DNA from 4 places in the Levilactobacillus muriae genome. Region 2 is predicted to be linked to each of the others. Evidence: predicted binding sites of a transcription regulator. Region 2 holds the regulator's gene; each other region holds the start of a gene.

Region 1 (7,999 bases), on a different contig from region 2:
TTTCAGCTGACCATTCTTAATGATGAGGTGCCGTTCAGTTAGCTTTTGAAGGTTGGAGCTGACCGTGGGCAAGCTGAGACTCAATTGATCCGCAATATCCTGTTTGGAAAGTTTTTCGTTGTCATACAGCAGATGATAAATATCCGAGTAATTGGACCGTTGGATGGCTTGCATATTACTTGTACTCATGGTGGGCTCCTTTCTGAATGGGTGAATGACTTTAGTGTAGCACATTTGGACAAAATAGAAAGTGACTTTCCACAATTAAGCAAGCGCTGCCAAAAAAAGGACGTTATTTGTTGCGAATCTGGCCAGATTGTCGCGTGAATTATGCGGAAACTACAAGTGAATAGTTCACAAACCATCGTTGATTGCGTGCGAGACGTAATGAATAGTTCCTGTTATTACTGATTGAATAGGCAATGGACAGCATGTGAAAATGATATTTAAATGGCCAACCAGTTGCTAATGAAAGCGATTGCACTTATACTAGTGCAGTAATAGGTTTTATTAAATGGGTTTGCAAAACGATTTATACTAATTATCTGTGGGGTGTTGAAATTGAAAAAGTACCTGTCATATGCTTTAGGAACGTTTGGCCATGATGCGTTCTATAACACATTGAGTATTTATTTCATGATGTTTTTGACGAGTCAGTTATTTACAAATAGTGGCGATGAGAAGATGGTGGGAGTTGTCACCATGCTGGTTGTGATCATTCGCGTTGGTGAGATTATCTTTGATCCCATGATCGGAGGTGTGGTCGATAACACGAATACACGGTGGGGAAAATTCCGACCGTGGATCATGATTGGCTCGGTTGTCGCTTCGGTCGGACTGATGTTCCTGTTCTCAGACTATTTTGGACTAGCGTGGCAGAATCCAACAATTTATCTAGTTTTGATTGCGGTAACTTTCCTAGTGGTCGACGTCTTCTACTCATTTAGTGATATTGCGTTGTGGTCACTGCTTCCGGCGGTCAGCTTGGATTCCAAGACGCGGACCAAATTCGGAACGGCCTCACGGATTGGTTCCACTCTGGGGGCACAGATTGTTATTGTCATTATTACGCCAGCCATCATGCTCTTTTCACATTGGATTTCTAAGGTGCCATTTGGCCAACAGACGCGTGCTGGATGGACGGGTTACGTCATTATCGTCGCCGTATTGTGCACGGGTGGGGCGTTGATTACGTCGTTGAATTTGAAAGAAGAACATAATGTGATTCGGGCTAATGTGAAGCATACCACGTTATCAGATATCTTTCGGGCAATTGGTCGGAATAAGCAGTTGTTGTGGATTGCAGCGTCCTATTTCCTATTCGCGTTTAGCTATGTGGTCACCAATTCCTTACTGATGTACTACTTCCGCTATCGTTTAGGCAATGCGGGTGCGTACACCTGGGTTGGGGTAATCACCTGTGTTCTGGGGGTCATCTCAGTAGCCTTGTATCCCGCCTTGGAAGTCTTGATTCGGCGAAAGGCAATTTACATTGGTGGGATTGCTTTCATGCTGATCGGGTATGTTTTGTTCTTATTTGCCGGTCAGAATCTATGGCTGGTCCTATTGGCGGTGTCGTTTTACTTCTTCCCGTACCCTCTGATCTTTTTGGCAACGTTAATGACGATTACCGATAGCGTTGAGTATGGGCAATTGGTCAACGGGGTACGGAATGAATCCGTGACGTTGTCGATTCGGCCCTTAATTGATAAGTTAGCAGGTGCCGCTTCCAACGGGATTGTCGGAATCGTTGCAGTGATGGTTGGGATGACAGGTAACGCCAAGCCTAGCGATATCTCGGCTAGTGGTGTGAGCCAATTCAATATGTTTATGTTCTACATTCCAATTGTGTTGTTGGTGATTGCCGCCCTTATTTTCTGGCTGAAAGTGACGTTGACCGAAGAGAAGCATGCGGAAATTGTCCGTGAATTAAAGAAACGGTTAAAGGTTCAACCGGCTGAAAACTAGTGACAGCAAAGAGTTACAGCTATATGCGGTCATGAAAATTAAAAATATTTGAAAACGGTACCAAAAAAGATTGACTTCGAGAAATTTTGGGTTTATGCTTAATCACGAATTAAAGAAAGTCGTTTTACAAAATATATTTATCTTTTAGGAGGAATTATCATGGGTATTTTAGATAGAATGCGTCTTGATGGTAAGAAAGCGTACGTTACGGGTGGCGCCCAAGGTTTGGGTAAGGCCATGGCAACAGGTTTAGCTGAGGCTGGTGCCGATGTCGCCATCGTTGATATCAATATTGCTAAAGCGCAACAAACGGCACGCGAGATTGCCGAAGCTACGGGTCAAAAGGCCATCGCCATTAAGACCGATGTTACTGATCCGGAACAGGTTCAAAGCATGATTGATACGGTCGTTAAAGAACTAGGTGGCTTAGATGCAGCCTTCAATAACGCTGGGATGTGCTTGAACGTGCCCGCCGAAGAAATGACCTTTGAACAATGGCAAAAGGTAGTTAACTTAAACCTGAATGCCGTCTTCCTTTGCTCCACGGCTGCTGGTCGCTACATGTTGAAGCAGGGGTCAGGCTCAATCGTGAACACCGCCTCAATGTCAGCTCACATCGTTAACCGGCCACAACCACAATGTTCTTACAATGCAACGAAGGCCGGGGTCATTCAATTATCCAAGTCATTAGCCATTGAATGGGCCAAGAAGGGCGTGCGGGTTAACACCATGAGTCCTGGTTACATGGGAACCGACTTGACCTTGAACTCACCTGATTTGAAGCCACTAATCAAGACTTGGAATGACTGGGCACCACTTGGTCGTTTAGGTAAGCCAGAAGAATTACAAGGAATGGCCGTTTACTTAGCAAGCGATACTAGCAGCTTCTCCACGGGTTCCGACTACTTAGTCGATGGTGCCTTCACAGCATGGTAGACCGTCGCGGTTAATATTTGATCAAAGAGGGGAATAACGATGAAATACTTGATTGGTACTGATATTGGGACATCGGGGACGAAGAGTATCCTGATGGACACGAACGGCAAGCTAATTGCGCAGGACTTGGAAGAATACGATGTTCTGACACCGCGGCCACTCTGGGCTGAACAGTGGCCAGATGTTTGGCTCAAAGGCGTTAAGGATTCCATCCGAGCAGTCGTTAATGAAAGCGGTATCTCACCCGATGACATCAACGGGATTGGATTGAGCGGCCTGTATGGTGGCTCCGGTGTTCCGGTCGATGCCGATATGAATCCAGTGCGGCCAGACTTGATTTGGATGGACCGGCGAGCTGCGGGCGAGACAGAATGGGTCAAAGAACATGTTGATTTGAAGCGGCTGTCTGAAATTACCGGTAATGATGTGGTTGACCCCTACTACGGCTACACGAAGGTCCTGTGGATTAAGAATCACGAGCCAGAAAATTGGAAGAAGACGGCGATGTTCTTGCCGCCAAACAACTACGCAATCTACAAATTGACGGGTGAAGTTTCCATTGATTACTCTGCTGCTGGAAACATTGGGGGGTTCTACGATGTGAACACGGGGACCTGGTCTCAGGAAATGATGGACGCCATGGGTGTCCCCATGACCAAAATGCCACAGAAGTTCGTTGATGCAACGGAGATTGCGGGCCGCTTAACCGCGGATGTTGCGGCCGACTTGGGCTTGAATGCTGGAACACCGGTCATCGCCGGTGGGGTCGATGTGGGTGCTGCCAACATCGGAATGGGTGTCTTTGAACCCGGTCGGTATGTTGCTGCGATTGGTTCATCTATGAATGCCGCGCTCGTCAGTGAAAAACCAATCAAGGGTAAAGGACTCATCGTTTGGCCGTATCCTTATAAGTCACGAGAACTGGTTTATAACTTCAGTGGTTCAGCCACAGCGGGGGCCATTACGAAATGGTTCCGCGATAATTTTGGGGATGCCGAAGTTGCCGTTCATAACCAGGGGGGACCCAACGCGTATGTTACCTTGGGTGCAGAAGCCAAGAATGTGCCAGCTGGTAGTCGTGGCTTAGTCGTTCTGCCCTACTTTATGGGTGAACGAGCGCCAATCTGGAACTCTGATGCGAAGGGTATGATCTTCGGACTGTCGTTAGTGCATACGAAGGCGGACTTATTCCATGCCTTCCAAGAAGCCGTCTGCTACGCTTTGCGGCATAGTATGGAGAGCACGGGCCGTGACCTAGGCGATTACATTGTCATTGCCGGTGGCGTGACGAACTCGCCAGATTGGGTTCAAATGTTTGCCGACGTGACGGGTTACGCAGTGCGGACACCAGTTGATGACGCAGAAGCTAATCTGGGTGATGTGATGCTGGCCGGCTTAGCGACAGACACCTTAACGGTTGACGAAGTTCAGAAGTGGCAAGTTCTCGGAGATAAGGTCGAGCCACGTGCTGAGCAACATGCGACCTATAACGACTACTACAAGCTTTACCGGAAGCTCTACGATGATTTAGGTGATGATATGCATACTTTGTCGTTGATCTCCGGCATCGAAGAGTCTTAACGCAGGACACTTGGTTTCTGACGAGATCAGGCTGAGTGTAATCGTTAGTTACTATAGTGAAGAGTTCGGGACCTAATCTCGAACTCTTCATTCGATTGGGGGAAGAAAAATGTATCGAATGATTACGAGTGATCTGGATGAGACGCTACTGCGAGCAGACGGCAGCATTTCAACAGCAAACGTCGCAGCAATCAAACGAGCAACTCAGGCAGGACTTAAATTTGTACCAAATACAGGGCGCAGTTTTCTGAGTATCCAACCGCTCTTACGGCGTCTTGGTTTGTGGAATCAGCCCAATCAATATGTCATTTCATATAATGGTGGGGCAATTGTTGAGAATTGGGATAATCACGTCTTGCTGAGTCATGAGCTTCCCTATGAAGTTGCAAGGGCAGTCTTTAAAGTGTTGCAACAATTCGATGTGGCCATTCACGTGTATACGTTACGTGGCTTAGCGATTTATCATCCACTGGTGGCTGATTTAGCTTACCTGAAGACGCGAGGTGTGTCGGCAACGACGATGCGTGGTGACTTCTCACAGTTTCGACTGGGACGAATCATGAAGGTAATCGCGATGAGTCCAAATGTCGAAGTCCGGCAAGCGGCGAAGATGGCGGTGGAACAACAAGTCACCCAGCCGGTAACATGTACATTTTCGTCGGATCGCTACATGGAAGTGAACCCCGTTGGCGTTGATAAAGGCCAGGCCACGTTGGCCTTAGGCCAGCGCTTAGGAATTTCGGCGGCGGAGATTATTGGAATCGGCGACAATGCCAACGATGTGGCAATGCTTGAACAAGTTGGCTGTGGCATTGCTGTGCAGAACGCGTCAACGGAAGCCAAGGCGCTGGCCGATCATGTCACTGTTGCGGACTTCGAATCCGGCGTGAGTGAGGCAATCGATCGATGGGCTCTGAATTAGCAATGGGGTGCGGATGAAAACAAGTGGTGGTACAACTGAAAAGGGGTGTTAGTGGACGGTTAGGTGTGACAAAATTGGTGAAAGACTGTCACGTTGGGGTGTCCATGCGATAGCCGGAAATTAACGAGCAATTGTGCCGTTGCTGGGTACCAACAAACACTCGTGGCATAGACCAATAAGTTACATTTGAAAATAAGTCATCATTTTTTATTGTGAATGTTAAAACTTATTATCAAGTCCACTTAACCAATTGATTCGAAAATCAAGTGCGCAAATGGAAAAATATTTTGTGATTTATTTGAACTTTGGAAGCACTTACTGCCGCGTGGCACAAAGAATTGTCGCTTGTGCACAAATGGAGCAGAAAGCATTGTTTTGTGACCAGAAATGCTTTATAGTTAACTTGTGAACAGCTTATCAAAAAGGGGATGTGTTGAATGGCAATTACCATTTCGGTTTTAAAAGAAGCTCCTGGTGAAAACCGGGTAGCATTGTCACCGGACGTCGTACGTAAGCTCGTCAAGAATGACTACCAAGTGCTGATTGAAAAAAGCGCTGGGGAACGGTCTTTCTATCGGGATGCAGTCTACACTGAGGCCGGTGCCAAAGTCGTTGACCGCGCAGAAGCGATTACGCAAGCAACTGTGATCGCCGCAATTGCGCAACCAGATGATGCAACCATTGATCAGATGAAGGCTGGACAAGCACTGATTGGTTTGTTATCGCCATTGACGGATACTGACTTTGTCAAGAAGTTGGCCGCCAAGAAGATCACAGCTTTAGCGTTTGAGCTCTTGCCACGGACGGTTTCACGGGCACAGACAATGGATGTTTTGAGTTCGCAAGCCAGTGTCGCAGGTTACAAAGTGGGCCTGATGGCCGCAGATCATTTTTCACGGTATTTCCCAATGATGATCACCGCCGCCGGGACTGCCAAGCCAGCTAAGGTGTTGGTCTTAGGGACCGGGGTTGCCGGACTACAAGCCATTGGTACCGCCAAACGGTTAGGAGCCATGGTTTCCGGATATGATATTCGGCCAGCTTCACGGGGTGAAGTTGAATCGTTAGGGGCAACCTTCCTGACGACATCTGTTTCCGCCACCGGTGAAGGGGGCTATGCTCGACAGTTGACCAAGGAAGAAACGGCCCAGCAACAAGAGGAATTGGCCGGATTCATCGCTCAGAACAACGTGATCATTACGACTGCGCAAGTACCTGGACGGCGGCCACCACTGCTGGTTACCCAGAAGTCCGTGGACGAAGCCAAGACCGGGACGTTGTTTATGGATTTAGCCGCCAGTGAATTAGGCGGAAACGTTGCTGGTTCGAAGCCGGGAGAAACGGTTACGACGCCAAGTGGTGCCGAAATCGTGGGTGCCGGTGATATGGCCAGTCAATTACCAGCGTCCGCTTCTGACATGTATGCCAAGAACGTGCAAGCCGTCTTAAATGATGTCAACGAAGATGGCAAACTCGTCTTTGATATTGAAGATGAAGTGGTTGGTGAACTACTGGCAACCTATGACGGTGAAATTATTAGTAACCGACTACGGTCTGTCATGGAACTGCCAGAACGTCAACCAGCAGAACCAGAAGAACCTGAAACGCCGACTGAAGATCAAGACGACGCGAAAGGAGCTGATTAGTGATGAGTGAGGAATTATTTACGAATCTAGCAATTTTTGTTCTAAGTCTATTGGTTGGGTTTGAAGTTATGAGTAAAATCCCAGCAACCCTGCAAACCCCTATGATGTCTGGGGCCAATGCCATTCATGGTGTCGTTGTGGTGGGGGCCTTCGTCATTGCAGCTGAAGCCAATAGTTGGGTCTTTTACATCCTGGCATTCTTAGGTGCCGTGTTTGCGGCAATCAACGTTGCGGGTGGTTATACCGTGACCGACCGGATGCTTGGCATGTTCGATCGCAAACCAAAAGCAAAATCAGAGGGGGATGATTCCAAATGAGTACCCTACAAACGATTGCCTCTTTAATTTACTTAATCTCCGCGGTGTGCTACGTCCTAGGTGTGCACATGATGCGTTCTCCTAAGACCGCCCGCAAAGGGAATGGGCTTTCCGCCATCGGTATGTTTATGGCCGTTATTATGATTATTATTGAAGTCGTGGCCGATGGTAAGATTACCGCTACTGGTTGGATTGTCCTTATCGCCGGCTTAGCAGTCGGGCTTTCATATGGGGTCGTCAAGGCACGTAAGGTGCCAATGACCGATGTCCCACAATTAGTTAGTTTATTCAACGCCGTGGGTGGCGGTGCCGCTGCCGTTATCGGGATCTTCGATTACCTGATGAAGGGTGACGGTGTCGCTTTAAGCCTCGCGTTCTCGATTCCAGTCTTTCTAGACGTGATTATCGGGGGAATTACCTTCTCTGGATCATTGATTGCGACTGGGAAGTTGTCTGGGAAAGTTCCTGGGAAACCAATTACCTTCCCCGGCGCTAAGCTAGTTAACATCATCGTCGTTTTGGGAATGTTGGTGGCCGCATGGTTCATGCTGGCAACACCAACTAACATTTGGTTCGTAGTTCTGGGCTTGGTTATGGCCCTGATCTTCGGGTTACTGATGACCTTACCA
Region 2 (7,999 bases):
AGCTCCACAATACCACTCTTGTTCAGCTTAGCAACTAAGAAAACTGCAAATGATGTGGTCATGAAATTTGCCTACTCTTTAAACTTTGTTGCCCCACGGCATAAGAAAGCGCTTCATTTACTATTCAGCGTTTTCACAAAAATTTGTGAGTATTTGCCGATCCCGGATACGGCTAAGGATCCGGCCACTTTTAGTTACGGCCGTCAACCCCTATTGCGACTGAACACCTGTTAATGATAAATATATTAATTAGCTAAACAAACTCATCCTCTCACAAGCTTATCACCTTTTAGGGGATTTATAGTATGATGCGTACAAAGGAAGTGCAGTCATGTCTACCCTAATCAACGGCGTTACCTTTTTTCAAGACAATTTAGTGGCCTCTCAGTCACATCGTCGAAAGGTAATCCCCTTCACCCCGGCGATTGCCGATCTTCTTGCCACCCATCATATCTATACAGTAGCTCGAAAAAGCAATGGTCCACGTCTTCACCCCGACGATTTTCTTCAAGTTCCAGTAGCACTACAAGCTGAAACTTACAGTATCTTTCTGAAGGGTAACCACCTCTTTAGTATGGGCGCCTTCAGTTCTGCCAACAGTGATCTTCCCGTGAACACCATTGTCGGTCGCTACTCTTCCATTGCCCACAACGTCGCTCGGATGCAGGGCAGCCATCCCACAGAGAGATTCACCACGTCCATGCTGACTTATGGTTACTGGGTTGATGCCTTCAATGACTATCTGGCTGATACCCACAACACATTTGATTGCAGGCCAAACCCCATTCCCAATGGTCGTCCACTTATCATTGGGAATGACGTCTGGATCGGTCAGGACGTTCTATTTGCGCCCACCGGTGTCACGATTGGTGATGGTGCAGTGATTGCTGGCGGTGCCGTTGTCACCAAAGATGTGCCCCCGTACGCTGTAGTGGGGGGCGCGCCCGCTCGTATTTTAAAATTCCGCTTTTCCACCGCAACGATTGACCGATTGATTGCTCTGAAATGGTGGCAATACGGTTTCGGCGATTTCCACGGTGTGGCCCCCGATGATGACATTGAAACCTTCATCGACAAGGTTGGTAATCTTGTGGCAATCGGTGAGCTTCAGCCCTTCACACCACCGACAACAACTCTTGCTGACCTAACAAAAGCCAGTAAGCTCACCGTCTAACTGACTAACCTAACATAGCGCAAAGAAGCCAACCGACAATCGCCGGTTGGCTTCTTCATTTCACACTAGCGAGCTAGTGATTAAGTTTTACATCATGCCGCCCATACCTGGGTTAGCAGGAGCTGCAGGTGCTGGGTTGTCATCTGGCTTGTCAGCCACAACGGCTTCAGTCGTTAACAACAGCGCAGAAACGGATGCAGCGTTTTGCAGAGCAGAACGGGTAACCTTGGTTGGGTCGGTGATCCCGGCCTTAACCATGTCTTCGTAGTTATTATCGGCGGCGTTGTAACCAATGCCTTCCTTTTCACCCTTCAGGTGTTCAACAACAACGGAGCCTTCAACACCAGCATTTTCAGCGATTTGACGAACGGGTTCTTCCAATGCACGGAGAACGATGTTAACCCCGGTCAATTCATCGCCTTCTGCTTCAACAGCAGCAACATCCTTGATCACATTGATCAAAGCAGTCCCACCACCAGCAACGAAGCCTTCTTCAACAGCGGCACGCGTTGCGTTCAAAGCATCTTCAATGCGGTATTTACGTTCCTTTAATTCAGTTTCAGTTGCGGCACCGACACGAACAACGGCAACCCCACCGGCTAACTTAGCCAGACGTTCCTTCAACTTATCACGGTCGAAGTCAGAAGTCGTTTCTTCGATTTGGCCCTTGATTTCAGCAACCCGGGCAGCGATTTGATCCTTGGCACCAGCACCTTCAACGACCGTGGTGTTATCCTTGGTAACGTTGACCTTTTGTGCTTGACCCAATTGATCGATAGTCGTGTCCTTCAGGTTAAGGCCCAAGTCATCGGTGATGACAGTCCCACCAGTCAAAACGGCAACATCTTGCAAGGTCGCCTTACGACGATCACCAAAGCCAGGAGCCTTGACAGCAACAACGTTAAAGGTCCCACGCATCTTGTTCAAGACCAAGGTAGGTAAGGCTTCACCAGTGATGTCATCGGCAATGATCAAGAGTGAACGGCTTTGTTCAACAACTGATTGCAGTAATGGCAAAATATCCTGAATGTTAGCGATCTTCTTGTCAGTGATTAAGATGTAAGGATTGTCCAAGTTTGCTTCCATCTTGTCGTTGTCGGTAACCATGTATTGTGACATGTACCCACGGTCGAATTGCATCCCTTCAACAACGTCTAAGCTGGTATCAACACCACGGGATTCTTCAATCGTGATGACCCCATCGTTACCAACCTTTTCCATAGCGTCAGCAATTAGCTTCCCAGTTTCTGGGCTAGCTGATGAAATAGAAGCGATTTGCGCGATATCTTCCTTAGTCTTAACGTCATGGGACATCTTGTGTAACCCATCAACGGCAGCCTTCGTAGCTTTTTCGATCCCACGACGGATACCAACAGGGTTAGCACCAGCAGTGACGTTCTTCATACCTTCGTTAACGATAGCTTGCGTCAAAACAGTGGCAGTGGTCGTCCCATCACCAGCGATATCGTTGGTCTTAGAAGCAACTTCAGAAACCAACTTAGCACCCATGTTTTCGAAGTGATCTTCGAGTTCGATGGACTTAGCAATCGTTACCCCATCATTCGTGATGGTTGGGTTGCCGTAGCTTTGTTCCAGAACCACGTTACGTCCCTTAGGTCCAAGGGTTGTCTTAACCGTATCAGCTAACTTATCAACACCGGCAAGCATCTTACTGCGAGCGTCTTCAGAAAATTTTAATTCTTTAGCCATTTTAAAAATTCACCTCATACTAAAATTTTTGAATTATCTTGGATAGTCTTCTTAAGTGGAAACGGGATTAATCAACGACTGCGACTAAGTCCTTTTCGTGTAAAACAAGGTAAGTCGTGTCTTGATACTTAACTTCGGTACCGGAATACTTGTCGAACAATACCTTGTCGCCAACCTTAACAGTTGGGGCTACCTTTTCGCCATTGTCTAACACACGGCCATCACCGACAGCGACAACGTTTGCCGTTTGTGGCTTTTCTTGAGCGTTACTTGCGAGCACAATACCGCCAACCGTGGTTTCTTCTTCTTCTGGTTGATCCAAAATGACGCGGTCTCCTAATGGTTTTAACACTTGAATCCCTCCAATGAACTTACTTATTAGCACTGTTAGCACTTGACTAACATAAGTGCTAATCAACAATATCTAATATATGGTTTTTCCCTCTAAAAATCAAGGAATTTGACAAACAAATTCCTCGATTCAGTACGCCAACCACGCGCTATCCTGTGTGGCTGAGAGGCTTAGCGAATTTCAGATTTTCCAATAGTCAGCCATTTGGTCTAGACGTCCTGTTCCAAAAAAAATCGCAATCCTCAGATGAGGACTGCGATTCAATCATTAGTTTAGATTATTGTAGTGTTCCAGGAAATAAATCAACGTTTGAAGCTCGTTGGTCAAGTCCACGTTTTGCACGCGAACGCCCTTCGGTACGGTGATCCGCAGTGGTGTGAAGTTCAAGATACCTTTGACACCGCCAGACACGGCCTCATCGGTTACCTCTTGTGCCACCTGGGATGGTACGGTCAAGATGGCCACTTCAATCTGTTGTTCTTCCAGTTGCGTGCGTAAATCAGTCATTGGATAGATGGGCACACCACTTTGAATCGTGTTGGCAATCTCTTGCTTCACGTCAAAAGCAGCACTGATCCGCACGTTACTGTCCTGATGAAAATTGAAGTTGAGTAAAGCGTGGCCCAGATTTCCCACCCCAATCAGGGCCACGCTGGTTAAGCGGTCCTGATTCAAAATTTTCTTAAAAAACTTGATTAAACTTTCAACATCATAACCATAGCCCCGTTTACCGAGGGCTCCAAAATACGAGAAGTCCCGACGAATTGTTGCGGAATCGACCTTAACGGCTTCGGACAATTCAGTCGAAGACACCCGGGTTTTATCTGCGTCTAATAGGATGTTCAGGTAACGGTAGTAGATGGGCAAGCGCTTGGCTGTCGCCCGGGGAATTTTTTGTTCTGTCAAAAACGAGACCTCCTAATCAAAGAAACTGGCTACCGTTCACAAGCGATAGCCTCATATTTAAATAATTGTCTGGATTGTGAAATCAACTTTCTTATAGATTATAGCATAACCGTTCATCTTGTGAAAGAATTTGCAAGTTTTTTTCACTATTTAAATCGTAATTTCGGTCTCTCTCGAGAATATGCTAAAATAGTGGGTATCAGTGTTCCCTGTCTTCCTTTGTTGCTAAGGTAATTTCACCCACAATTACCGGAAACCGCGATACCTCATCTCAAATTATCGGCGGTGTTTAAATTCAAGCAAGCTGGCAACTTCGTGACAACGGCGATCTTTCAATGCAATCCTAACTCTAAAAACTAACATACAAAACCACTAAAGGAGGTTGGCTTACCGTGATTCTTTTACAAGTCCAACAAGTTACCCGGCGCTTCGGTGCCGCCGTCCTGTTCGAAAATGTCAGTATGGACGTCCCTGAGCACGGACGGGTGGCCCTCGTCGGCCGCAACGGTGCCGGAAAATCAACCCTATTAAAAATGATTGCTGGCGAAACTACACCAGATATCGGTCAGATTACGACTAAGCGTGGCCTGACCTTGGGCTACCAAGCGCAGAACGCCGGCCTTGCCTCAACCAAGACCGTCTGGGACGAAATGCTCAGCGTCTTCGCTAAACTCATTGCCATGGAAAATCGGATGCACGAGCTGGAACAACAGATGAGTGATCCCACCGTGACCGCTGATCAGGAACAATTCGCGCAAATTTCAGCAAGCTACGATCAGCTCCAGCAGGATTTCAGCGACCAGAACGGTTACGGCTATCAGGCAGAAATTCGTGGTGTCCTTCACGGATTCGAATTTGACGAAAGCTACTATGACAAGCCAATTAATGAACTTTCCGGTGGACAGCGAACCCAGCTGGCACTTGCTAAATTACTTTTGGAACGGCCCGACCTCTTGATCTTGGACGAACCCACCAACCACTTGGATGTCGAAACATTGACCTGGTTGGAAGGCTACCTGCAAGGTTACCCTGGTGCCATCCTCGTCGTCTCCCATGACCGGTACTTCCTCGATCACGTTGTCAACGACGTCTATGATATGGCACACGGTGGCCTCGACCACTACCCTGGCAACTATTCACACTACATTGCCGCTAAAGCGGAACGGTTGCGTTTAGCTTGGAAAGAATATGACAAGCAGCAAGCCGAGATCGGTAAGCTAGAAGACTTCGTCAACAAGAACATCGTCCGAGCATCTACCACCAAACGGGCACAAGCTCGGCGCAAGCAATTGGATAAAATGGACAAAATGGTTCGACCTGAAGGCGACGAAAAAGCCGCCCGTTTCAGTTTTCGACCGAAACGCCAGAGTGGCAACGTCGTGCTGGATGTCGTCAATGGCGCCGTGGGTTACGACGGTGAGATTCTAGCGGCGCCAGTTACCCTAGACATTAAGAAACATCAGGCCGTCGCCATCGTCGGCCCCAACGGTATCGGAAAGTCCACCCTGCTCAAAACGATCCTCGGTCGGATTCCAGCTATTCAGGGACAAATTATCTTCGGTACCGGTGTCGATACCGGTTACTACGACCAGGATCAGGCCACACTGCACGACAAAAAGTCCGTGCTGCACGAGCTGTGGGATGATCATCCCACAACACCCGAGGGCGATATTCGCTCAATTCTCGGGAGCTTTCTCTTCACCGGTAGCGATGTCGACAAGAGTGTTCATAGCCTAAGTGGTGGTGAACGGGCGCGCCTGCTGCTGACAAGATTAGCCTTGCAACATGACAACTTTCTCATGCTGGATGAACCTACCAATCATTTGGACATCGACAGCCGAGAAGTCTTGGAGACTGCATTGAATGACTTCGATGGCACCATCCTATTCGTTTCTCATGACCGCTATTTCATCAATCAAGTGGCAACTCAAGTCGTCGAACTGAGTCCTGAGGGCACTACACGTTACCTTGGAAACTACGATTACTACGTGTCTAAGAAAGCTGAACAGGACGCATACGCCGCCAAGGAAGCTGCCGAGGCCGAGGCTGCCCACCCCACGATCGATGTTCCCAAGCAAACCCAGATTGACTACCAGGCACAGAAAGATCAGGCAAAAGCAAAACGTAAGCTGAGTCGTCAGGTCACCGCCTTGGAAGATCAAATGAGTGACTTGGAAAAACAAAAGACTGTTATTGAAACCGAAATGAGTAAGGAACAAAACTTTAACGACGCCGGCAAGCTCGCCGACCTTCAGGAACAACTTACGGCCGTGACCACGCAGCTCAGCGAGACTGAAGATACTTGGACAGAGAAGAGCTTGGAACTGGAAGCGTTTGACGATTAAACCATCTAAACACGGGAGAGTGGGACAAAAGACGGTTAGCTGGCGAGCATTAAGGCTGATAGCGGAGTCAGCTGCCTTCTGGCCCACGTTTCAGCAATATAGTTTAGGAGAGCGAAAAAAGAGTCTGGGGTTTTGTCCCAGGCTCTTTTTTCATTTTTCTAAGTGGATTAACTTGGAAAATGGCAACTTTGAAACGCGGGTTGGGCGGTTCAAAGCGAGCTGACCGCCCGCTTCTAAGGCTGGCGGCGTCCTACTCACGGCGTTACAGCCTAATTTTGGTGCACTAATTTAGACCATGTAGCCAACTGTCAGGCTTTGATAAACCCGGCGTAGTCGAGCTGTAGGAACCGTGCTATCCGATCGAAGTCTTCCTCCAACTGATTGCGGTCGAACGGCCCCCAACTCTCGACGATAAAGGTAATCTGCTGCCGGTTGATTCGTGTCGTCCACTTGCCCACCACAGCACCATTCGCGATAATCGGTGCACGGAGGATCCCGTTCTTCGACCACAATCGTTGGCGTACTTGCTCTGGCGCCAACCAGGACTTATTCCGGTACCCCGTCATTGGCGAGCTAAAACTGGCCGCAATCACGGTCAGATGAGCCACTTGATCCGTGATCGCCGTAAGTTCTCCGCTGGAAACTGGGGCAATCGTCCAGAGCTGCTCCTGGTCAACCGTCACAGGTGTCAACTCCGGTAAGACCGTTTGCCAGGCCGACCGAACCTGGCCGACCTTAATGCCAGACCACTTCACGAAATCGGCCATTGTGGCTGGACCAAAGCCGTGCAGGTATCGCCGAAGCAATTCCGTCGTCGCGGTCTGCTGATCCCGTAATTCAAGGGTTGGCGGTGCCAGTAACGTCCAGTCCTGCCCGATAACTGCCGGTGCCATCTGTAACCGCCCCTGCGCCGTCAATACCTGCAGGACAGCATAGTCAAAGTTGTGTGGGCGATCGACATACCAATCAAAGGTTGCCTGCAGGTATTCGGTGTATGCTGTCCGCGTCAGCTGACCTTCTTGCTGCAGCAAGTCATCGATTGCAGTGGCCGCCGCGCGCACGTGAGCTTCAGCGCCTAAAAAATAAGCCTTGGGCAAACGTTCCTTTTGACGCGCGGACACGACTAGCCGTAAGTCCGTGGGCGTCAGCAAATGAATTGTCCAGCGTTGCGCCCACGACCGTACAATGCCATGTTCCTGATAAAACGTCAGGAGTTTCGATCGTTTTATTCCCGTTTGCAAAGCCACGTTGAGCTCTGCGGCGCGTTGGTTCTGTGCTTGAATACCCACACTATTAAAAAAGGGCGCCGCAACTTCAGCGCTCGTTGTTAACAATCCCTGTTGGTACAGGCGATAGGCAAACAATTCGGCTTGATTCATGGGACGTCCTCCTCTAGTTATCATAATTATTTTACAGAATCTGTTGCCCAATCAAACTCCAGGCTTGGGTCGGCGTTCAACGTGGCATCTGCGAAGACGCCATGTTGGTAGGCCACATAGGCGAAGGCCCCAA
Region 3 (7,999 bases), on a different contig from region 2:
CTGAAGCTCGATCTGCGTCAGGGGATGCGTGACTTTAGGGTCGTAAGCATCGTCGTAAGGTAGATCATAGCTGTTATCAGTGGCCGTGTAGTAGTCGGTGTTGAAGCCGACCGAGCGGATCAGATCGCGCAGATGTGGCAGTTGTTTTTGCGTCTGTTCATCGAAAATGGCACTCTTTAGTGGTTTTCGGTCCAAGAAGCGGTAAGCCAGATCGGCTAAAATTTCATCCGGCGATTGCCGCCAGTGAATAAAGTAGGTCGTCAACACGCCGTCGTCCAAGTTGAGATAGTCTTCCAGGTCGAATTGATGGTTGAAGAATGGTAGCAATAGGTGGGGGATGAAGCTTTCATCGCTTTTGCCCGCTTGGTACAACTCATTGGCCCGGCCGAGTAGATGATCTAGCACAACTTCCATCGAACGGGAGACCGGGTGAAAGTAGACTTGCTGGTACATCTGAAAGCGACTCACGATGTAGTCCTCGACGGCGTGCATCCCGTTCATGGCAAAGGCAATCCCGTCTTTGTAGGGCCGCATCACCCGCAGAATTCGCGTCAGATCAAAGGTCCCATATTCGGTCCCTGTATAGTAGGCGTCACGTAGTAGATAATCCATGCGATCGGCGTCGATTTGGCTAGAAATCATCTGGACCACTTGTGGATTTGGATAGGTCTTTTGAATGACGCTGGCTACTTCTTGTGGGAAAGTTGGACTGATCCGCCGTAGGATTTGGTTGACTTCGGTCTTGGGTGACGTTAGGATTTCGGCGGTAATTGCTTCGTGATCCGTGTGGAAAATGTGTTCGAACGTGTGCGAGTAGGGGCCGTGACCGATATCGTGAAGCAGAGCCGCACACAGCGCAGTCAGCCGTTCGTTGTCATCCCATCCGCCATCACCCGGCGTTTTTGTCGGATAGTTACGTTGGAAATTATCGCAGATTTGACGTGTGACTTCGTAGACTCCCAGTGAATGGGTGAAACGCGAATGTTCCGCACCGTGGAAGATTAGCGAGGCCGTACCCAACTGCTTGATGCGGCGGAGTCGTTGAAATTCTCGGGAATTAATCAGGTCTAAAATAACTTGATGTTGCACGTAAATGTAATTGTGCACGGGGTCCCGGAAAACTTTCTCGCGGGGCAGTCGCGCGGTTGCGTAGCTCACAGTGATTCCTCCTGACATGGTTAAATTTATTTTTTTAGCGTCGTTGTCGTTCTTGCTGGGCCTAGTTTACCAGTTCAAGGAGGGAAACCGGAACGAAACGACTCTGATTAAGCAAACCTTACATATCGACCAATCGCGGTTGGCGACGGGTCATTTGGGCAGTTTCACGTTTCAGAACTGTTGTAAATTGCGGTTCGGTCATCATCGCCGCTAACTTGGCGCGGCCCACTCGGAGACCAGCCGTCGAACAAGCGGTGAGAAAGCGGTCTTGCGCATCGCCCACGGTCAGCGGCTGATTGCATAGTGCGGCCGTGGTGGTCATCACGGCAGGGTCAACGTCTGGAAAATGCCAGTCGTTGGTGTGGTCGGCCAGACCCGCCCGATAAAAGCTACGAATCAGGGCACCACGCATGGGCTGATCTCCAGTCACACTGAGGTAGAGCATGGTCACGAGGGCATTGGTGCTTCGACGCTGTGCGATTCCGGCGATCTTTAAGCCATCGACGCTCAAGTCGTAGTCGCCAGGGCAGTAAGACCGCGTGATCTCATAGTGTTGTAACGCAAGTTCTGGCCAAGCGGCGCTCACAAGGCTGGTCATCTGGGCGTATGCCGCGTCAACACTGATAATCGGTGTGGTTAGCGGAGAGAAAAGCGAGACATTCAGGACGCCACCATCCGCGACGACGGCCAGTCCCCCGGAATTTCGGAGAACGTAATCGTAGCCATACCGCTGAACGGCCCTGATAGCCGCTGTCAGCTCAGGGAGCCGTTTGTCCTTCAGTCCCATGATAACCGTGGGCTGCATGGTCCAGAAGTGCAATATGGGCTGTTTAAGTGCTGGTACCAGGTCCAGCAGAGCATTGGTGTAGCCAAAGGCCAGGTTCTTTTGGTCAGCCGGAATTGGCGTGGTCACGGTCTGAAGGCTGTCACCGGGTAAGTCAAAGGGTCCCATCCCTCCACCTGCTTTCGTGAGATCGATTCAATGCTTACATTATACTAGAAAACGTGAGCTACGTCATGGTCTGGACCAATTTTACCTGTATGATTGAAGGTTGAAAGACGAAATGTGCACATTACTTTTGCCACAGTAGGAATTAACACAGCTAAATTAGTGAAAATAGTCGCACTCCGGCGGCCAGGGATTCCGCTTGCTGTGGGGAACGCCTCCGGCCGGTAAGGCGATGGTTGAACAACGTTGCCTAATTTTAGTCTCAATATCGTTGTTGCAACAGCCATAATGGGTGTTTTGGAACTTTCAACCTTCAGCTCTGTATGAAACAAGTCACACAGGTCACAGGGACCTGGATCGAACTTGATACGAAAAAACTACTCGCTAGATGGCATTAGTCCAACTAGGAAGTAGTCTGTGTGTAATTTATCTGGAGGTTGAAAGATGAAATGTTGGTATAACCCTCTACACAGTAGGAATAGAGGCCTGAATGGTCGTAATATTGTCTGAATCAGCCGGCTTACCGTTCACCAAATTTAGGCTGGAACGCTGTGGGTAGGACGCCGCCAGCCTGAGAAGCGGTCTGTCGGCTCGCTTTGAACCGCCCAACCCGCGTTTCAAAGTCGCCATTTTCCAAGCATAACACTTGGGAAATCCCACGGCTGAGCCTAAATTTGGATCACTCACGCCTACGTAGACAGTGACCAACCATCGTGCACTAACGTTGCCAGTTCGGCGATTGTCATCGCAATGTCAGGTTAAAGAAAAAATCATAACCGGAGGCGGTCAGAGATACAGGTAGCTGTGTCGACGGTGTTAGCTGAGCAACAGCTTACAGAGTGGGACGCGTTTGGAGACTGACGATTTTTGGCAGGCTTCAAACCGAGCTGGAGGACCGCTTCTCAGGCCGCAGGCGGTCCCCACAGACGCCGGAATCTCTGGCAGCCGCAGGTGGTAATTTTCGACTGATTTTGTGGATTAAATCCCTGTTAGCTGGACCTTTCTGGGTGAATTGAGGCTTTCAGACTTTATTAACTTATTTAGAGAGTCATACCAACTTTCATTTCTTCGGCCTTTTTCACAATACGGTCTGCCACAACAACATCGAGTGCGGCAGTTCCGACGGTCTTAAAGAAAGTGATGTCGTTTTCGGAGGAACGACCGACAATGTTTTTAGTGATCACTTGTCCAAGTTCGCCACTAATAGCTTGCTTGCTGATGTCACCACGTTTAAGCGGCTGAATAATATCCCCGGCTTCTGCCAGGACGCCATCCATAGTGTCAAAGACGATATGGTTCGCTTGCTTGATCAGGTCAACGGGTATTTCACACATCTCTGGTGTGTAGGCGCCAACACCGTTGACGTGGACGCCTTGTTTGACGAGCGTTCCGTCGAAAGTGGGCCGCTTGGAAGTGGTTACAGAAGTAATGATATCGACTTCAGGAACCACTGAATTGGGGTCGGCCACGGGTTCAAATGTCGTTGAGAATGTCTGGGAAAAGCTGACGGTTGCAGCTTCACAGAACTTCTGTGCCCGAGCCCTGTCTAGATCAGACACAAATACTTTATCGAGGTTACGCACGGTTAGCATGGCTTCTAATTGTGACATGCCTTGACCACCGGTGCCAATTAGAAGAGCAGTTTTACTATTTTCATTAGAAAGCAATTCAGTAGCTGCACCTTGGACAGCGCCTGTACGCAGTTGTGTCAGGTAGGTGCCGTCTAAAATAGCATTTACAATGCCGGTCTGCGCATCCAGAGTGATCATCGTTGCTGGAACGCTGGGTAACTTTTGATCAATGTTGTCAGGATAAACGGAGACAATTTTTACGCCCAGTGATGGGTCTGCACCGCTAACGTAACCCGGCATGTAAAGGCTTTGTCCATTGTATTCGGGGATGTTGATGTTCGTTCGTAGCGGGATGTCGGCTCTGCCTGAAGAGTAGAGTGAAAGTGCTTCAGCGTCGGCATCGATGGCGTTGCGCATGGAGAAGAAAGTTTGGATGTCTTTTGCGGATAAATATCTCATAGTCAGGAGTCCTTTCTTAAGCAGTTTCAGTTGACTTGCGACTGTCAAGGTAGAGGCTAATTGCGGAGTAGAGTAAGACAACAATCACGATCCATTGAATCACAGACGTGTTTAAGCTCTTAACCAAGTAAACAGCGATTAGAACCCCAATGATGCCGAAGACTGAAAACATGGTGATTTTTCGCGAATAATCGTTAAGCTTGATGAATTGCATACTGCCGATAGAAACGGAGAAGGTGCATCCACCCATCATAATTGGAAATGCGGCGACAGGGTTCATACCCATAGCGTATACGGTTGCCATGGTTAGGGCATAGGACCCAATACCGATGTTGTTTAAAGCACCATAGACGAACATTAAGAGTCCCGTTGTCCAAAGCTTCCAACCATAAAGTTCAGTAGCTGTTCCGTTTGAAGGAATCCAACCGAATTTGCCAGCCAGGATTAGACCCGTAGCGACCAGTAGGCCAATGATCACGAAGATTCGAATGATGTGTTCGGGTAACTTCACGACGAAGCGTGGGCCTAAGTAGGCGCCAATGACTTGGCAGATAATCGCCACTAACAGGGTTTTAACACCAACTGTAATGGTTGAAATATAAGCGAGGGACATCACAAACACAGGAATGACACATTGTGTGTTCAAAGTCCCGGGAAGCTTTTTCATGGTGACCCATTTTGCTTTGGGGTAGAGTGCCGTTGAAATGGCAAAATCTGAAATCCCAAATGTGGATAGAAAGTAGATCACGATTTGTGAGAGTGGCGTCCAAATGGGATTCGCCGGCTCTTCCATGATTTCGTGACGGTGCTTAAGAAGATCACGAACTAAAACGAAGATGAATAGAAAGTTGATTGCAATAATAGCGATAATTAGAATTTTTTGCATGATGTTTTCCCTTCTTTACTTATCGAAGTAGATATCACGAACACCTTCTAAATTGGTGCCAAATTTTTCCTCGGCAGCGTCATGTAAAACGGTTAGTGTCCGGAGGTTATAAGCATCGTGGAGAACGTACTCCTGTGCCAGAAAAATCATAGAACTATTTTGGGTCCAAATGACATCTGTATTGCCTGAATCATTCGGCAGTTTCCCATATGTCACGGCATGGGTGTCACTGACGACATTTATCCAACGGCCACCATAGTCCAGAACCTTGTCCGCTTCAAAAAAATGTTTATAGAAGCGTCTAAAGGGTAGGTTATATCGATGATGATTGCTGAATAGGATGACAACGAATTTGTGAAGCCGGCTTTCAGCGTCGGCGAGGGCCTGCGTCAATTCGTCCGTTAAATCTTCGGCGTAAATTTGAACGTACAGGCTCTCCTTAGCATGCCGAATCTGAAATAGCGCTTTTTCAAAGACCTGATCGTAAGAGTCAATAGACCAGATTAAGCTGGAGTTGTTTTCGGGGCTCAAATCTTTAAGCGATTTGTGAATGCCGTCTATATCTTGTTTGCTGTCATGCTGTAATTTGGAAACTAATTCGTCGACTGGTAGGGCAGTATATAACGACTTCTCATCTTTAGACTGAAACACTAGGCCTTTGCTAACCAGTGAAGACAAGACATTGTAAACTTTTGAACGCGCGATGCCGGCCTTGCCACTGATCTTGTATCCTGTAGATGCGTCCATCTGCAGGAGAGAAACGTATACCTTGGCCTCACTAGTTGTTAGGCCAAATTTACTGAGTAGTTCTGTGACAGATTCCATAGTTATACCCCTTTTTTAATAGTAGCTACCATTGGGTACTATTATATCCGAATATCTCTAAAAGTCTACACTTTGTGATGAAATACATAAACTTTCACAAGCTGTTTTAACCCATGATAAAAATAAGCACGTTACCGATATACTGCTATGTAAGCGTTTGCCACACGAGATGCTGGTCACTTGAATCCTTCTTATTAGTATCTATTTTCACAATCAATAGCTTGTCAGCCAACCCTTATTGCTTGATAAGTCGGTTCTGGGGTGAAGATGACTGCCATGACACGTTATTGTTCGCTAAATTTAGAGAGGACGCTGTCAGCTGGGCATTCCCGTACTTTCAACTTCTGGGAGGGCGGTAAAAGAGCATAATAAGTAGGCTTTCTATGGGAAATGAACTATAATTAACCCAGACAATTCGCGGAAAGGAAGTGTGCAGATGGATCAACTATCAGCGGGGGTGCCCGTGATGATTCACTTGGAGACCCATATCAAGCAAAACGATGATGTTTCCGACTACCAGTTAGACGTTGATGGTCAGCTGGTCCAGATGGGAGCCAACCTGTACTTACGGTATCTGGAACCCGATAATGAGACGGGGGAACAGACGCCGGTGACGATGAAATTTACGCCGGAGGGCGAGGTTCACCTGACCCGTAATGCCGAGGCGGAGTTGCGCCTGCATTTTATCAGTGGCAAACGCGTGACAGCCCGGTACAACACCCCTTATGGTGTAATGCCGATTGAAACGGTCACCCCTTATTTGGAGACCAGTTTCAAGGAAAAGCCATTTAGTGGAAATGTGAAAATCGACTATCTCCTCTATGCCGGAGAAGAATTAGTCGGGAACTACAAGATTAGATTGCAATTTACGGCATAAGCGAGTATCATATTTCGTAGACTGTGGAAAGGACGTGCACCAGTTTGGAATTAAAAGTCTTTGAGGGCCAGAATAAAAAGGAATTATCAATGATCGAAGTTGCTCACGCCATTTTGTCACAACATGGCGATGTGATGGCTTTTGCCGACTTGGCAAACGCCGTCCAAGCATATTTGGGTGACAGCGACGCGGAAGTTCGTGACCGGCTGTCCCAATTCTATACGGATTTAAATGTCGATGGTAGTTTCATTTCTCTGGGTGATAACCTTTGGGGACTGCGAACTTGGTATCCGTTTGAATCCATCGATGAAGCGACGGTTCACGCCGAGGAAGATGAAGATCAACCTAAGCGTAAGAAGCGTAAGAAGGTTAACGCCTTCTTAGCTGATACGACTGATGACGATGACGTGATCGATTACGATGACGATGATCCAGAAGATGATGACACCGCTACCTACGCCAATGATGACGAAGATGATGATGACAGTTCAGCGACTGGGTCAGGGCCAGATCTGGGTAAATTACAGACCGGTCTGGGCATCGATGACGATGATGAAGAAGACGATACAGAGGATATCCCTGATGGTATCGAGGATCAGCTTTCTCAAATGGAAGCACCAGATGATGACGATACCGATAATCTCGACTTTTCCGCCGATGACGACGAAGATGACGATGATGATGAAGAAGACTCTGATCAGAAATAAATTTTCAATGTTCGCTTGACCTTCAGCCGAAAAACAGGTACTATATTTTTTGGGCTCCCTGCTACTTGTAGCAAGGACAACTGGACGGTGAAGTAGCTCCCTATTCCGAATGAATAGGGAGCTTTTTTATAGTTTGAAACCCTAAATAATCTTACAAGGAGTTTGCACATGACCAAATATATTTTTGTGACTGGCGGCGTGGTTTCATCACTAGGTAAGGGGATCGTTGCTGCTTCCCTAGGACGGCTGTTAAAGAACCGTGGGTTAAACGTAACCATTCAGAAATTCGATCCGTACATCAACGTGGATCCCGGCACGATGAACCCTTATCAACATGGGGAAGTCTTCGTGACCGACGATGGGACCGAAACGGATTTGGACTTAGGTCATTACGAACGTTTCATCGATAACAATCTGAACAAGTACTCAAACGTGACGACTGGTAAGATTTATTCAGAAGTTTTGGAAAAAGAACGGCGTGGTGATTATCTGGGAGCAACTGTGCAAGTGATCCCCCATATCACCGGTATGATTAAAGAAAAAATCATGCGCGCCGGCAAGACACTG
Region 4 (7,999 bases), on a different contig from region 2:
TGATATTGCTCTTATCCTCATTAATCTTTTCATAGTTTTTCGGGGTCAGTTGCTCCGCGTAAAACGACGCCGGATGATCCGATTCCGAGAAATACTGGGAACTCCCAATCACCTTGTGCCAGGGATTCAGCATAATGACTGGCGCGTTAATAATTTTGCCCAGTTCCGCCACGAACCGTCCATTACTCACGTCGTGCATCAATAAGTTTGAGAAGCTCTTTTGAATATCTAACGCATATGTAAGTTGTTCCGTCTTGCTATCCATCAGATAGCTTTGCATTTGATACAGCAAGCCGCCCAAGGGTTGGGTACTTGGTATCTTAATTAAAGGGAGGTCGATCTCCGTCGCGTAAGCAATCACGGCTGGATCGATCTCTTCGATGAATCGGCCGACCTTAATGCCCAGGGCGGCCACTTTATGTTTGACGAGCGATGCCAGAAATGGTTTCAGCTTCTCCTGACCATTCCGGAAGATCATTGCCGTTGTCAGGATAACGACGTGTTCTGGAATAAAATTGGCAACGTCAGGGGTTTCAGTAATCTCGACGCTTTCGACTGGCCGTGCCATATCTTTGTGAATCGACAGGACTTCCAAATCAGAAAATCGTGGTAAGTTCAGTAACTCTTTGAGTGTGCTCACTTTGATTAGCCTCCTTAAATAAAAGTTAGCGCTTTCACCTATCCAATTAAAACACATTTAGCTAAAATAGACAAATTCCATTAATTTATGGTGCAGAGTATGCAATGAATTTCTTGTGAATCTCCTTATAATTATTCTTGTAAGCGTTTACATATATGGTGAAATTGGAGGACTTATCATGGACAAAGTTACAGAAAAATCAGGTATGGCCTATTGGAAGAAGATCGTTATCTTACTCTGTGCCGGCTGGATTACCATTTGGATCTACCGTTCTGCCCTTGCGCCGGTCTACCCCCAAATCCGCTCATCACTTGGCGGCGGGGTCTCTGACACCGCGTTAGGTTCTATCTCAAGTTTCTATTTCTTAGGTTACGTCATTATGCAAATTCCCGCGGGCTTCCTGGTCGATAAGATTGGGAAAAAGCGCGTGTTGATTCCTGGATTTATTTTATTCGCTATCGCCGCCCTCATCGTGGCTATGGCTAGTTCCATTCAGATGATCTACGTGGGCTCCGTCTTAGCTGGATTAGGCTGTGGCTCCTTCTACGGTTCCGCTTACTCCCTGACCTCGCAGAACATCCCCGCTGACAAGAAGAGCTTCTCGACGGCCATCGTGAACAGTGGTTCCGCCGTTGGTTCCGGTCTTGGGATGATTCTGTCAAGCTTCTTAGTCGCCCAACAAGGCATGCCTTGGCAAACGATGATGTACATCACGATTGTCATGATTATCTGCATGGTTATTGCATTCCAAGCTATTATTAAGAGCAACAAAGACGACATTGTGAATATTCAGGCTGCCGAAGAAGCCGCTAAGGCCGCTGCCGCCGCGGAACCTAAGGTTAAGGAAAAGGTGTCACTCAGTACCCTCTTCCAGCCCAAGATGCTCTTCGCCTACATTTTATATTTCGCAACCTGCTACGCCTACTACATGATTGTGACTTGGTTACCAAACTTCCTGGCAACTGAACGAGGTTTCCACGGTGCTGCCATTGGTTTCTCCTCATCACTGGTCGCCTTCGCTTCGATTCCCGGCGCCCTCTTCTTCAGTAAATTAGCTGACAAATACTTAAATAAAAAGATTCAGTTCATCGTGGTTCTGGAATTGCTTTCCGCCGCAATGCTCTTCCTGACGGTGCAAGCAACCTCCTCTGCCTTCCTGCTGACCGCCCTGATTCTTTACGGATTCCTGGGTAAGTTAGCCGTTGAACCGATCATCATCTCTTGGCTGGGTGAAAATGCCCCCGCAGTCGGCGTCGGAACAACGTTAGGGGTCTTCAACTTCTTCGGAATGATGTCATCCATCATCGCCCCTGCCTTAACTGGGAGTATCTCTGACGCTACCGGTTCCAAGGTTCTAGGTTTCTACATTGCCATTATCCTGCTGGCTGTCGGAACTATCCTGTTCTTACTGGCCAACTTGCATAAGAAGCAAGCGAACGCCTAGCCCTCGCGTTCAGCGAGTTCTCCATCATTTTGACATAGCGTCATTCCCCCTGTAATCCACATAGTTCCCAGCAAACACCCATAAGCGTGCTGCCCACTGCCAGATGTTTCAATCAATCGTGGGTGGCTGCGCCTATGGGTGTTTGTAGCTTCATCCCAAATTGGAGGTCTTCAGCGTGTTTAAAAAGCTCAGCACTATCTTTGCTTTTGCCTTCTGTGGCAGTCTCTTGCGGCTTGGTCTGACAGTGATGACCACCCACCATTTGACGACCATTCTTCTGATTAATGTGGCCGGATCCTTTCTCCTTGCCTTTATTTCTAAAACGCTTCCCACCCTAATTCCCCTCTCGGAGACCGTTATGGCCGGTCTAACTGTCGGCCTCGTTGGGAGCTTCACGACCTTTTCAACCTTCTCCATGGACGTGGTAGCCCTCCTACAACAAGGCGCTATAGGTTTGGCCCTCGCCTACTGGTTTGCTAGCTTGTTACTGGGCTGTGGCGCCGCAATTCTGGGTTTCCGTACCAGCGCTCGCGTCACCGAAAGGGCGTGAGCGTATGCTGGCAATCCTCTACATCTGCTTGGCCGGCGGTTGCGGCGCCCTGACTCGCTTCACGGTGGGCTATGTCACCGACCTGGTCATTCGGCCAACGTCGTTCCCAGTCGCCACCGTCACCATTAATATTCTTGGCTCTGGCCTATTGGGAATCGCAACCGGGCTGTTGGCACCGACCGCATTACTCTTTCAGGTCGCCAGTGGATTCCTGGGCGGTTTCTCAACCTTCTCCACGTTCACCAACGATTTTATCAAGCTGGTTGATCACAGGCCCATTATGGCGATGAGTTACTTAGCCATATCCGCGACCTTGGGTGTGGGCAGCGCCTTTGTCGGTTATGTTCTGGTAGCCTGACATGACCCTTGTCAATTTTCTCAAGTTCCGGTATACTAGAGACTCGCAAAGTCTAGTGCGGTTTTACCGTATGCGAAGGAGGAGCAGGGGTCGTCTTATTAACGACTGTCATGGCTGCTCCTTTTTTTGTGTCCTTGCGCAAATAATCAAGTCCCGAATGAAAGCGTTGTCCTATATTCGTGAACGGCGTATACTATGGGTAACCGCAAGTCTAGTGTGGTGTCGTGTGAGGGAGCAGTGGCGACTGCTCCCTTTTTGTGTGCCCTACAAACCTACGCAATCACCATTAGTCTACCGTCACGGTGATTGTCGGCAGGAGTGGTTACCTTGAAGAATCAACGACCGCTTCAACCGTCCAGGCCCCCAATACGATAGTTGTCGCTATTTACGAAGGGGTCTGTTATGATCAACGAAATCCTTAAATTACCAAAAAAGTTCTTCATCCATATGTCACGTAACAAATGACATCTAGAGTCGTTACTTGCTTTGTTCACTTCTTTAGCAACTATAGAATCCTTAAAAAAGCCTGATTATCACTAACATTTCACTGTCGTTCCTATGGCTGAATTAACCATAAAGTCTGAGCTGGCAGCCCGCTTCTTGGCTACAGGGCGGCCCCCACAGCAGGCGAAATTCTGAAAACCGTAGACGACCAGCTTTATCCAGTGACAACAAAAAAGCGGAAGCACCCATGTCTGAGTCGCTTCCGCCAAAACTATTCTCTAATCATAATATGAAGGTGGTGTTAATTAACGATGTGCAGTGGTTCCTGTCCTTGATCGATCCGAACGGTGTTCTTGGCAACAATAGCGGCCATTGCATCCCGTGCTTCAACGGTAGCATTCCCAACGTGAGGCGTCAGGATGACGTTATCCAGTGCCTTGAAGCCATCATCGACATTCGGTTCTGCTTCATAAACGTCCAGCGCTGCGCCAGCCAATTCGCCGGCCTTCAGTGCTGCTAGCAGAGCTGCTTCGTCAATGACGGGGCCCCGTGCGGCATTAATCAATGTTGCAGAGGATTTCATCTGTTTGAATTCAGGTGCGCCAATCATGTGATGCGTGGCGTCGTTTAATGGGCAGTGCAGGCTCAAGACGTCGCTTGTCTTAATCAACTCTTCCAAGCTGACAAATTTCGCGTCAAATTGCGCTTCTACCTTTGGATCAAGCCGGGTCCGTTGTGAATAGATAATGTTCATATCGAACGCCTTCATCCGCTTCGCAACGGCTTGTCCAATCTGGCCCATACCAACGATACCCAGTGTCTTACCAGAGAGTTCATGGCCTAAGAAGAAGAGGGGTGACCACCCATCAAATCCCTTTGTCCGCATCAGCTTATCGCCTTCAACCATCCGGTGCGCTAATGTAATCATCAGACCCGTCGTCACTTCGGCGGTTGAAACGGTCGAGACTTCCGGTGTGTTGGTTACAGGAATACCTTTTTGCCGCGCGTAGGCAGCATCAATGTTGTTAAAACCCGCACCATAGTTGGCAATAATCTTCAGGTTGGGATCAGCGTCGATAACGTCCTTGTCGACTTGAGTCGATAGCGGCGTAATCAGATAATCCTTACCCACGATTCGCTTAACCAATTCTTCTTTCGTGATTAATCCACTGCCCGTATAAACATCGACATCCAGTCCCGCTTCCTTCAAAATAGCCAAAGCGGACTGTGGAATTGCTGCAGTTACTAAAACACTAGCCATGAATGTCACTCCTTCTGCAAGATTTGGATTTACAACTCTATTGTATACGTTTTCACTTAGCGATGCACTGCCAGTTTATTGGGCAGTGTAACCCCCGTCGACCACGAATTCTGAGCCGGTTGCAAATTTGGCTTCGTCTGAGGCTAAGTACACACAGATCCAGGCAATATCGTTAGGTTCCCCGATATGACCCATTGGTGTCTTCGTCCGGGCTGACATGGCGGCTTCAGCACCTGGCAGATCGTCAACTAATGGTGTCTTGATGTAGCCAGGATGAACGGTGTTAACCCGTACGTCGTAGTCCTTCAAGGCACAGTCAACGGCAGCCGACTTGGACATGATCCGCACGCCACCCTTGGAAGCGTTGTAGGCGCCTAAGTTAGGATCACCCACGAAGCCTTCGATGGAAGACATGTTAATGATGGATGCACCCAAGTGCTTGTTCTTCATCCGTTGAATCCCCAGCCGGGTGCCGTAGAAGACCCCATCCAGGTTAACGGCCAACTGTTGCTTCCATTCTTCGGTTGTCGTATTCTCAATGCTCTTATTAACGGCCATCCCAGCGTTATTCACAATTGTGGTTACTGGACCAAAGGCCTTTTCAGTTGTATCAAATAAATCAAGCCAGCCTTGTTCGTCGGTTGCATCATGTTGGAAGAACTGAATCACATCTGGGCCACCAATACTCTTCGCAGCCTTCTCACCAACGTCAGCGTGCCGACCGGTAATCATAACCTTACCGCCCTCTTCGACGAACTTGTCAGCAACAGCCAACCCAATCCCTAACGTCCCACCTGTAACAATCGCAACTTTTCCATCTAAACGATGACTCATAGCATTCTACCTCCAGAATTTTAATGTGGTTGTAACAAACTTCACAATAGAATTGCGGTGATAGCCGAACCGGTCCAGCAAGAATGCCTTTCCAATTCGACTAGTCGACCCGTATTGACGTTGCTGGCTCAAACCAGCAACACTATCGCGCATTGAGAAGTGATCAATTAAAATACGTCATCACCGGCAGTTACTCTCAAATGCTCACCGCAACCTTGGTTAACGCTTACCGCAATCAACCTATCAAGCTAAGTGACACTGTGGTTAAGTATAACTAATCCGCGTCCCCGCCTTACCTTGTAAGGCCAGGTCGGCCTCATCCAAGGAACAAATGATTGCCGTCCGTCCGGTTTTGGCGAATGCAATGGCGGATTCAATCTTCGGACCCATGCTCCCAGCAGCGAACTGACCGTCATCAAGATATTGCTGGGTTTCCTTCACGCAAACCGCCTCCAGCTTTTTCTGGTTAGGCTTGCCATAGTTGATGTAGACGTTGCTGACGTCGGTCAAGATCATGAAGATGTCGGCATTCACTTGCTCCGCCAACTTCCGACCTGTCCGATCCTTATCAATGACTGCTTCTAACCCTTGGAGCAGGCCGTTCTCGTCCTGATAGACCGGAATACCGCCGCCACCACCGGCAATGACGATGATGTTTTGCTCCAATAAATGGTTAATGGAATCCACACCGTGAATCATCGCTGGCATCGGTGAAGGCACCACGCGCCGGTACCCCCGACCCGCATCTTCCTTCATCATCCAACCTTTATCAGCCTGGAGCTGCTTGGCTTCATCTTCATCATAGAAGACACCAATTGGCTTACTAGGATCCTTAAAGGCCGGGTCATCGCGATCAACCTCAACTTCGGTCAGCAAGGTTGCCACGTTCGCCGAAGACTGATTCTGCCGCAACGTATTCTTGAGACTTTGTTCCAGCATGTAACCAATGAATCCTTGAGATTCACCGTTACAAGCATCCAATGGGAGTGCTGGCACGGTATGTTTCGCCAGCTCGTTCTGTTGGAGAATGTTCCCAACTTGGGGACCGTTACCATAAGTCAGCACAATTTCGTAATCCATGGCCTCAATCTTGGCGATTTGCTCAGCACTCTTCTGAACGTTAGTCATCTGAACTTCAAATGTTGGATCTTGCTTCGGTTGGAGAATGGCGTTGCCGCCGACCGCAATCACAACTCGTTTAGCCATTGGGATTCCCCCCTTTCTTCCGTATCAATATTTCAAATCAAGGTCGAGATTGACCTGCTTGTACACTAACGCTGACACGATTCCAGCCAGGCAATCAATACCCGACGTGTTGCCATACGCAATAGCTTCCGCCAATAGGTTATCTAGATTCTCCAGCGGTTCGTTACCCTTGAGGTACCGGACGATGCCCAGTAATGCGCTACTGAACCGGCGCCGTAGGGCGTAATACAGATAGCTTCGGCCAACATCAGTGGTATAACTGGCATCTCCAATTCGAGAAGCGACCGCCGCTCTCAGCTCCTGATGATTGCCACTCAGCCAATCAATGAGGATCCAGCCTAACAAAAAGTCATCGCCCGATGGGGTGAGCCCCCTGCCTCTGCCAATGAAGAAGTCGACTCCCCATTGGACGGTAACTGCATTTGTTAGCCAAGATGTCTCTTTTTGATACGGTGAATTTGTCATCGACAGGAAATCCTGAAATGGTTGATCAAATCCAGTCTGCCGATCAATGTTGCGGCAGTTATTCAGTAAGTAGCCTAACCGATCTGAACGAATCCCCTCCGTTAAGAGGTCGGCGCGAAACGACTCGACAATCTTAAGACGCCAGAGTTCCTGGTAAGTCTCGATGTAGAATGAATCGCCGCGAAAGGTAACTTTGCGGGTATCTCTGATCTGACTCAATAAATCGGTAAAGTCGCGTGGCGGAAGATAGAGTCCACCTGGTAAGAGTTTTGAGCGGTCGCTGGTTAGAATCACCAACGGCGTATGCTGCTTGTCTGTTAAATTAAAGGTATGTTCAAAGACACTGTGAACGTACCAGTCTCTATCTTCTAGAGTCAGAAGTACATGGTCGCCCAGAACTTCTACGTCGCGCATTTATTCCTCGAAACCTAACTTCTTAGCGTAAGCCAGGACAGCTTTCTCGAAGGCTTCCATCGGTGGATTAACGGTCCCTGCTCCGATTTGTCCTAACCCAGCTTTCTTGTTGGCAATCCCCGTGTTAATAACTGGGAGAATACCCGTTTCAACAACCTTCCGTGCATCGATCCCAATTGAGATCCCCCGGAAGTCCCAAGTAGGGATGGGGAAGTTCGGGTTGGATGCCGTGGTAATCTCTGTCATGTCCTCACTGATGTGCAGGGCATCGAAGAAACCACCCGTCCCAATGAACCGGGTCACGGCAGGTGCAGCAATCATGGCGAATCCACCAACCCCAAACGTTTCGGTAATGGCACTATCACCCATATCAGGAGATGCGT

What was found. The regulator Rex, encoded in region 2, represses fermentation and respiration genes when NADH is low (regulators of the CRP and FNR family bind a similar motif). The targets are predictions, from matches to a motif close to TTGTGAANTANTTCACAA.
Region 1: a site for Rex is predicted at 5,811-5,828, ahead of ACKTSF_RS07290 (NAD(P) transhydrogenase subunit alpha). Genes of this name have one in related genera too.
Region 3: a site for Rex is predicted at 5,921-5,938, ahead of ACKTSF_RS10525 (TrmB family transcriptional regulator). Genes of this name have one in related genera too.
Region 4: a site for Rex is predicted at 5,561-5,578, ahead of ACKTSF_RS07155 (NADP-dependent (R)-specific alcohol dehydrogenase). Genes of this name have one in related genera too.

What each region holds. Positions count from the first base shown of each region.
Region 1 is NZ_BAAFRU010000008.1:98,983-106,981, reverse strand. Features, by position in the region: gene ACKTSF_RS07315 (ROK family transcriptional regulator) at 1-189, opposite strand, end outside; gene ACKTSF_RS07310 (glycoside-pentoside-hexuronide (GPH):cation symporter) at 562-1,968, shown strand; gene ACKTSF_RS07305 (SDR family oxidoreductase) at 2,128-2,904, shown strand; gene ACKTSF_RS07300 (FGGY-family carbohydrate kinase) at 2,944-4,485, shown strand; gene ACKTSF_RS07295 (Cof-type HAD-IIB family hydrolase) at 4,595-5,407, shown strand; gene ACKTSF_RS07290 (NAD(P) transhydrogenase subunit alpha) at 5,845-7,053, shown strand; gene ACKTSF_RS07285 (NAD(P) transhydrogenase subunit alpha part 2) at 7,056-7,370, shown strand; gene ACKTSF_RS07280 (NAD(P)(+) transhydrogenase (Re/Si-specific) subunit beta) at 7,367-7,999, shown strand, end outside.
Region 2 is NZ_BAAFRU010000005.1:77,788-85,786, reverse strand. Features, by position in the region: gene ACKTSF_RS04670 (CatB-related O-acetyltransferase) at 332-1,174, shown strand; gene groL (chaperonin GroEL) at 1,262-2,884, opposite strand; gene groES (co-chaperone GroES) at 2,952-3,236, opposite strand; gene ACKTSF_RS04655 (redox-sensing transcriptional repressor Rex) at 3,504-4,142, opposite strand; gene ACKTSF_RS04650 (ABC-F family ATP-binding cassette domain-containing protein) at 4,535-6,487, shown strand; gene ACKTSF_RS04645 (winged helix DNA-binding domain-containing protein) at 6,796-7,866, opposite strand; gene tsaD (tRNA (adenosine(37)-N6)-threonylcarbamoyltransferase complex transferase subunit TsaD) at 7,893-7,999, opposite strand, start outside.
Region 3 is NZ_BAAFRU010000014.1:62,893-70,891, reverse strand. Features, by position in the region: gene ACKTSF_RS10555 (HD domain-containing protein) at 1-1,158, opposite strand, end outside; gene ACKTSF_RS10550 (lipoate--protein ligase family protein) at 1,277-2,110, opposite strand; gene ACKTSF_RS10545 (hypothetical protein) at 2,155-2,394, opposite strand; gene ACKTSF_RS10540 (hypothetical protein) at 2,628-2,753, opposite strand; gene ACKTSF_RS10535 (ornithine cyclodeaminase family protein) at 3,148-4,137, opposite strand; gene ACKTSF_RS10530 (sulfite exporter TauE/SafE family protein) at 4,154-5,023, opposite strand; gene ACKTSF_RS10525 (TrmB family transcriptional regulator) at 5,039-5,848, opposite strand; gene ACKTSF_RS10520 (YwiB family protein) at 6,285-6,725, shown strand; gene rpoE (DNA-directed RNA polymerase subunit delta) at 6,770-7,432, shown strand; gene pyrG (CTP synthase) at 7,601-7,999, shown strand, end outside.
Region 4 is NZ_BAAFRU010000008.1:66,696-74,694, forward strand. Features, by position in the region: gene ACKTSF_RS07130 (PucR family transcriptional regulator) at 1-640, opposite strand, end outside; gene ACKTSF_RS07135 (MFS transporter) at 819-2,084, shown strand; gene ACKTSF_RS07140 (fluoride efflux transporter FluC) at 2,260-2,634, shown strand; gene ACKTSF_RS07145 (fluoride efflux transporter FluC) at 2,639-2,992, shown strand; gene ACKTSF_RS07150 (2-hydroxyacid dehydrogenase family protein) at 3,738-4,697, opposite strand; gene ACKTSF_RS07155 (NADP-dependent (R)-specific alcohol dehydrogenase) at 4,773-5,531, opposite strand; gene arcC (carbamate kinase) at 5,796-6,737, opposite strand; gene ACKTSF_RS07165 (oxamate carbamoyltransferase subunit AllH family protein) at 6,762-7,616, opposite strand; gene ACKTSF_RS07170 (YlbE family protein) at 7,617-7,999, opposite strand, start outside.